Regions from separate parts of the Jejuibacter calystegiae genome, predicted to be linked through region 2. Evidence: predicted binding sites of a transcription regulator. Region 2 holds the regulator's gene; the other holds the start of a gene.
What was found. Region 2 encodes PhoB, which activates phosphate uptake and scavenging genes when phosphate is short. Its sites were predicted from a motif close to CTGTCATAAAACTGNCNNAT; they were not measured.
Positions count from the first base shown of each region.

Region 1: a site for PhoB is predicted at 1,791-1,810, ahead of kdgR (DNA-binding transcriptional regulator KdgR). Genes of this name have one in related genera too.

Region 1 is NZ_CP040428.1:4,259,455-4,262,870, forward strand. It holds gene FEM41_RS19710 (YebO family protein) at 1-256, opposite strand, end outside; gene mgrB (PhoP/PhoQ regulatory lipoprotein MgrB) at 331-474, opposite strand; gene FEM41_RS19720 (YobH family protein) at 639-881, shown strand; gene kdgR (DNA-binding transcriptional regulator KdgR) at 918-1,709, opposite strand; gene FEM41_RS19730 (MFS transporter) at 1,887-3,257, shown strand; gene htpX (protease HtpX) at 3,298-3,416, opposite strand, start outside.
Region 2 is NZ_CP040428.1:2,338,380-2,341,795, reverse strand. It holds gene brnQ (branched-chain amino acid transporter carrier protein BrnQ) at 1-260, opposite strand, end outside; gene phoR (phosphate regulon sensor histidine kinase PhoR) at 611-1,906, opposite strand; gene phoB (phosphate response regulator transcription factor PhoB) at 1,930-2,619, opposite strand; gene sbcD (exonuclease subunit SbcD) at 2,823-3,416, shown strand, end outside.

The sequences.
Region 1 (3,416 bases), 1.9 Mb from region 2:
GCCGCACCAGCTCTTCGTCGTTATCATCCTGAACCAGTACGGGCGCATCCTTTTCAGGTTCATTGGCCTCGCACAGACGACGCAGCAGCGCGTTTTGTCGCTTCTGCTGTTCGAGCAGCGCTTCAAGCAACGCGACCTGCTCGCTGGCCCTGACGCTTGCGCGATTAACAAAAAACCACACCACCAGACCAATCACCAGCATCAATCCGGAGACCGCCAGCGAGGCCACATTTAACGTATTCATGAGTTCATTCATTTAACCACCTCAAACAAACCCGGATTCTACCGCGGGTCTGCCCGGGACACCACCGGCGCAAGCGCCCTTACTCGCTACCAGGGGATAAATTTATTCACAACGCAAATACCGTTAAAGAATGGTTCATCCTGATCGCACATGGCGTTCAGCATCTGTGTCCACATCAACAGGCAGGCTATCAGGACGACTATCAGGATGATCCACCAGTATTTTCTCACATCGACTCCATTGTTGTCGGGCAGGGTATGCTACCATCCTGGCATCGCCAGGTTAAACCAAACTTCACTCATTCAGCGTTTCCTTTAGGAATCATCAGATTGTTAAGATCTGCCCGCTGTTTTACCCTGGCTTTCGCAAATCAATATCAAATAAGAGGGAATTAATGCGCATCCTGATTCGTATCATTATTGTGCTGGCGCTCATCTGGATTGGCTTACTCCTGAGCGGCTATGGGGTGCTTATCGGCAGCAAGGAGAACGCTGCAGGGCTGGGACTACAGTGTAAATATCTGACCGCCCGCAGCACTCAGACCGTTCAGTACGTTCACACCGACAGCGGTATCATCGGCATTACGGACTGCCCGGTACTGCGCAAGACCGGCGACGCGGTCGACGACGGCAAATAAGCGATTACGGCCCCGCCAGGGGCGGGGCCGTAATTATCAGAACGGATAGTCGTGATAGCCCTGTTGTTCGGAGATATTGCGTGCGGCGCGATGCAACATCGCCACATACTCATGCAGTTTTTCTTCAGAGAAACGTAAAGTCGGGAACGAAATACTCAGTCCGGCAATCACCACGCCGAAACGGTCGAATACCGGCACCGCAATACAGCGCAACCCCTCTTCCTGTTCCTCATTATCTTCCCCGTAACCCAGTCTTTTCACCGTATCCAGAACCGGCAGCAGCTCTTCGGTGCTACCAACGGTACGTGATGTGCTGCGGGTATACTCAATGTGCGAGAGGATTTCCTTTACCTCGTCGCGATCGCGCCAGGCCAGCAGCACCTTCCCAATAGCGGTACTGTGCAGCGGGTTCCGGCGACCAATACGCGAATACATACGCAGGTTATACATGGAGTCGATTTTGTGGATGTAGACAATGCTGTCTTCATCCAGCGCCCCCAGATGGATGGTCTCTTTGGTCTGACGCGACAGCTCGCGCATCTGAATGTCGGCACTGCGAATCAGATCGACATTCTGCAGCGAGCGGGCACCCAGCTCAAAAAGCTTCAGAGTCAGAGAATACTTTTCCGACTCGCCTTCCTGAGCGACGTAACCCAGCGACTTCATGGTCTGCAAAAAGCGGTATACCGTGCTTTTCGACATCATTACGCGCTGCGACAGCTCGGTTATCCCTATTTCGCGTTCTTCGCCCAACGCCTGAAGAATACCGAATACCTTCAGTACGGAAGAGACCGAATCCGGCTGCTTATCCAAGTCTGCGACTGCCATTAATCACCTCGGCGCAATTTGTTTTATAAAAATCAGAACTGGTTTTTAGTATAATTTGACCACCCGCGTGCCGCAATCGCTGTGCGCCAGTTTCGTTACAAATCTGCGACATTCAGCTGCACCATCGATGATAAACTGGTCGCTTTATTAAACTTTTTGCCACTAATCCGTCATTTTATGGAAAACTCCCCCGCAGACGGCATGCCGCTGCCCCAACGCTACGGCGCTATTATCACCATCGCTCTGGGTATTATGATGTCGGTGCTGGATGGCGCGATTGCTAATGTAGCACTGCCGACGCTCTCCCAGGAACTGCAGGCCAGCCCGGCCAGCACCATCTGGGTGGTCAACGCCTATCAGATGGCGATTATGGTGTCGCTACTGTCATTCTCTTTTTTAGGCGATATGGTCGGCTACCGCCGTATCTACCGCTACGGGCTGGCGCTGTTTAGCCTGACGTCGCTGATGTGTGCCCTTTCCCCTACGCTGGAATGGCTGATTGCCGCCCGCATCCTTCAGGGCTTTAGCGCAGCGGCGGTAATGAGCGTGAATACCGCGCTGATTCGCCTGATCTATCCCCGCGCCCAACTGGGACGCGGGCTCGCCATTAACGCGTTGATCGTAGCGGTCTCCGCCGCCGCTGGCCCCACCGTGGCCGCGGCGATTCTGTCGGTCGCTACCTGGCACTGGCTGTTTCTGATTAACCTGCCCATCGGCGTTGTGGGACTGATTCTGGCGCTGCGCTGGCTACCAGCCAACACCGAAAAACAGCGTCAGCGCTTCGATCTGCCCAGCGCGCTGATGAACGCCCTGACCTTTGGCCTGCTGATCGGCGCCCTGAGCGGCTTCGCGCAGGGACAGCCGCCGCTGCTGGTTGCCGGTGAGTGTATCGCGCTGTTGATTATCGGTACGCTCTTTGTGCGCCGTCAGCTGCGCCTGGAAGTGCCGTTACTGCCAGTGGACCTGCTACGTATTCCGATTTTTTCGCTATCAATGGCGACCTCTATCTGTTCGTTTACCGCACAGATGCTGGCGCTGGTCGCCCTGCCGTTCTGGATGCAAGGGGTGCTGGGACGCAGCGAAGTGGAGACAGGGTTGCTGCTGACCCCCTGGCCTATCGCGACTATGCTGGTGGCGCCTGTGGCCGGAAGACTGATCGAACATGTCCATGCCGGACCGCTGGGTGCGCTGGGGCTGTTGCTGTTTACCACCGGGCTGGTGGCGCTGGCGCTACTTACGGATACCCCTGGCGATATGGATATCATCTGGCGTATGGCGCTGTGCGGCGTCGGATTTGCGCTGTTCCAGTCGCCGAATAACCATACCCTTATATCCAGCGCTCCACGTAACCGCAGCGGCGGTGCCAGCGGGATGCTGGGCACCGCGCGTCTGACCGGTCAGAGCATCGGAGCCGCGCTGGTGGCGCTGATGTTTAACCTGTTTAACGACAGCGGTACCCAGTCCGCCCTCTGGCTGGCGGCCGCTTTTGCCTGTATAGCGGCAATCATCAGCAGCCTGCGCCTGAGTCAGCCCCACAGTCGCGCATAAAAAAAGCGCCATCCGGCGCTTTTTTGTTTAATACCCTGAATTACTTCAGGTACTCCCCGCTACGCAGCGCTTCGATACGCTTATCGAGCGGCGGATGGCTCATAAACAGTTCGCTAAAGGATTTACCCTTACCGTTGATACAGAACGCCATCATGCTGC
Region 2 (3,416 bases):
GTTGCCAGCAGAATGCCGGCACGGCGGCCAATGGGGGAGCTCAGGCTATCCACTCCACCGCCGACCCGGGCCAGCGCTACAACGGTCATCACCGGCAGACCAACAGCGGTAATCAGAAAGCCAAAAGAGGCCCACCAGACGTGCTCGCCGGCCTGTAAGCCAACCATGGGCGGGAAGATAATGTTGCCCGCGCCAACGAACAACGCAAAGGTCATAAAGCCCAGAGCGATGATGTCACGCGAAGTTAAACGATGGGTCATAAATTCGAGTTGCCTGTGGATGTGGTGTTGATTTTAGCAAATTTTTCGCCACGTCGGGGTGGTGAAAAAGCGGTCTAATCAGAAAATGACAGTGAGAAACGCTTCTCAACAAGCGTGGCGAAGAATTGTTTATCGATATACCACGCAATTCTGGTCAGTCTGACGATAATGGGGGCCAATTAAAACGCTTATAGCGTTTGAAGGCAAGAAGCGATCCTGAAACCAGAGTAATATACTAAACATATAATTACATCCAGACAGATGCACCAATTCTTCAACTTTAGTCCGGTTTATCATTCGAATAAAAAGCGAACAGCCGCAGGCATTAATTCCCTGCGGCGAAGGGAGAGTTAACCCTCCGTGCGATTATCAATCAACCGGACGGGTATCTGGAACGAAAAGCAGCTGCCCAGCCCGGGAACGCTTTCCACTTCCAGCCGGGTATCATGGTGGCTCAGGGCGTGTTTAACGATAGCCAGCCCCAGGCCGCTACCGCCGCTCTGGCGCGAACGGGCTTTATCCACCCGATAGAAACGCTCCGTCAGACGCGGCAGATGGTGGGCCGCAATTCCCGGACCGTCGTCACTCACGCTAAAGCGCGCGCCTTGCGGCGTCCGCTGCCAGCACACTGCGATATGCGATCCGGCGGGAGTATGGTTAATGGCGTTATAGACCAGATTCGAGACGGCGCTGCGCAACTGTTCACTATTGCCACGAATCTTCAGGGCGGGCTCCACCTCGAAAGTGAACTGATGATCCGGCCCCAACGAGCGGGCGGCCTGCTCCACCTGACGCAGCATATCCGGAATATCCACGCTTTCACTCAGATCCAGGGTGGGCGAAGCTTCAATCCGCGACAGCGTCAGCAACTGTTGTACCAGGCTGCCCATCCGCTGCGTCTGCTCTTCCATGGTTAACAGCGCTTTATCACGCAACGCGCCATCCGCTTCGCCTTCACGCAGCATCTCCAGATAGCCCTGGAGCACCGTCAGAGGCGTGCGCAGTTCATGGCTGACGTTGGCGAAAAAGTTACGCCTCGCCCCTTCCAGTTGATGCATCTGGGTCACATCTCTGGCCACTATCAGCCACTGACGATCGCTATAGGACATCACGCGGAATTCAAGATGTCGGCCGCTGTTCAGCACCAGATTCAATGGGCGGGAAAAGTCGCGTAACTTCAGGTAGTCGCTAAATTCGGGATAGCGCAGCAAGTTCAGGATATTCTGGCCGTTATCGTCGGGCCAGCGCAGGTTAAGCAACTGCTGCGCCAGGCCATTACACCAGAAGATCGCCCCCTCTTCAGTGGTCAACACCACCGCATCCGGCAGTGATTCGGCGCCGCTGCGAAAGCGCTTGATCAGGCTTCCCAGCTCATTGCGCCTCTTCCTGTTACGCATCTGCATCTGATGCAGTCCATAAAGCAGCGGTTCCCAGCTACCGCGCCCTGGCGGCGGCGTCATGCTGCGATCCACCCATAGCCACCAGGAGAGCCGCAGCAAATTATGGAAGTGCCAAATCAAAAGCCCCGTCACGGCAGCCAGTAAAAACCACGGCAGGTGCCCCACCAGCGCGCCAAGCAGCAGCGCTGGCAGACAACACAGGACCAGCTCAAAGGCCAGTCTTTTCCACGACAGCCGTTCCAGCAAAGGGCTTACTCCTGAATCACAGATTAATAACGGGTAGAAAAACGGTAACCAGTGCCGCGTACCGTCTGAACCATGCGATCGTGGCCGCTGTTTTCCAGCACCTTACGCAGGCGACGAATATGCACATCCACCGTTCTATCCTCGACGTACACATTGGTGCCCCAGACCTGATTCAGAAGCTGCTCGCGGCTGTAGACCCGCTCGGGGTGCGTCATAAAGAAGTGCAGAAGCTTAAATTCGGTAGGCCCCATATCGAGCGGACGCTCGCCGTTCATCACCCGGTGAGAAGTGGGATCGAGGCTTAGCCCTTCAATTTCGATAGGCTCCTCTACCGCCATGGGCGAAATGCGTCGCATCACGGCCTTAATTCGCGCCACCAGCTCTTTTGGAGAGAAGGGTTTGGTGATGTAGTCATCGGCGCCGGTTTCCAGTCCGCGCACCCGGTCTTCTTCTTCGCCCCGGGCGGTGAGCATCACTACCGGAATATCCCGGGTCATCGGCTGGCGCTTCAGGTGCTTAATCAACTGAAGCCCGGAACCGCCAGGCAGCATCCAGTCCAGCAGGATCAAGTCAGGCCAGGGTTCGTTAAGCCGTGCCACAGCGGCATCGTAATCTTCCGCTTCAAGCGGCAGGAAACCATTCTGCTCAAGTACGAAACAGACCATTTCACGGATTGGAGCCTCATCTTCTACCACCAGAATACGTCGCGCCATCATTCGCCCTGTCTGATTTTTTCTTGCCCTCGTCGCGAGGGTGCGGGTTGCCATTTTGTAATGCGCGCCATTATGCGTCACTTTTATGACAGATTTATGAAAAACATGACCCTTTAATGACGGATACCGTCACAGAAGAGGCGCACTGGCTTCCAGGTTGTTTATAATCCCCCTCACGCTTTTTTGCCACCGGAACCGGGATTATGCGGATCATTCACACCTCTGACTGGCACCTCGGCCAGAATTTCTATACCAAAAGCCGGGCTGCCGAACATCAGGCCTTTCTCGACTGGCTGCTGGCACAGGCCGAACATCACCAGGCGGACGCCATTATTGTGGCGGGGGATATTTTCGATACCGGTTCGCCGCCCAGCTACGCCCGCGAGCTGTATAACCGCTTTGTGGTCAGATTGCAGCAGACCGGCTGCGCGCTCTATATTCTGGCGGGCAACCATGATTCGGTAGCCACCCTGAACGAGTCCCGGGAACTGTTGGCCTGTCTGAACACCTGCGTGGTGGCGACCCCCACCGATGAACCGCTGGAGATCATAAGCCGCGACGGCACGCCCGGCGCCATTCTGTGTCCCATCCCTTTTTTGCGACCGCGGGATCTGCTGCAGAGCCAGGCGGGGCAGGATGGCCGCGACAAACAGCTCTCGTTGCTGGAGGCTATCAGCCAGCACTATCAACATGTTCACGAGAAGGCACTGGCGCTACGCGGCCAGCGCGATTTGCCCATTATCGCCACCGGCCATCTGACCGCCGTCGGCGTCACCACCAGCGATTCGGTACGCGAT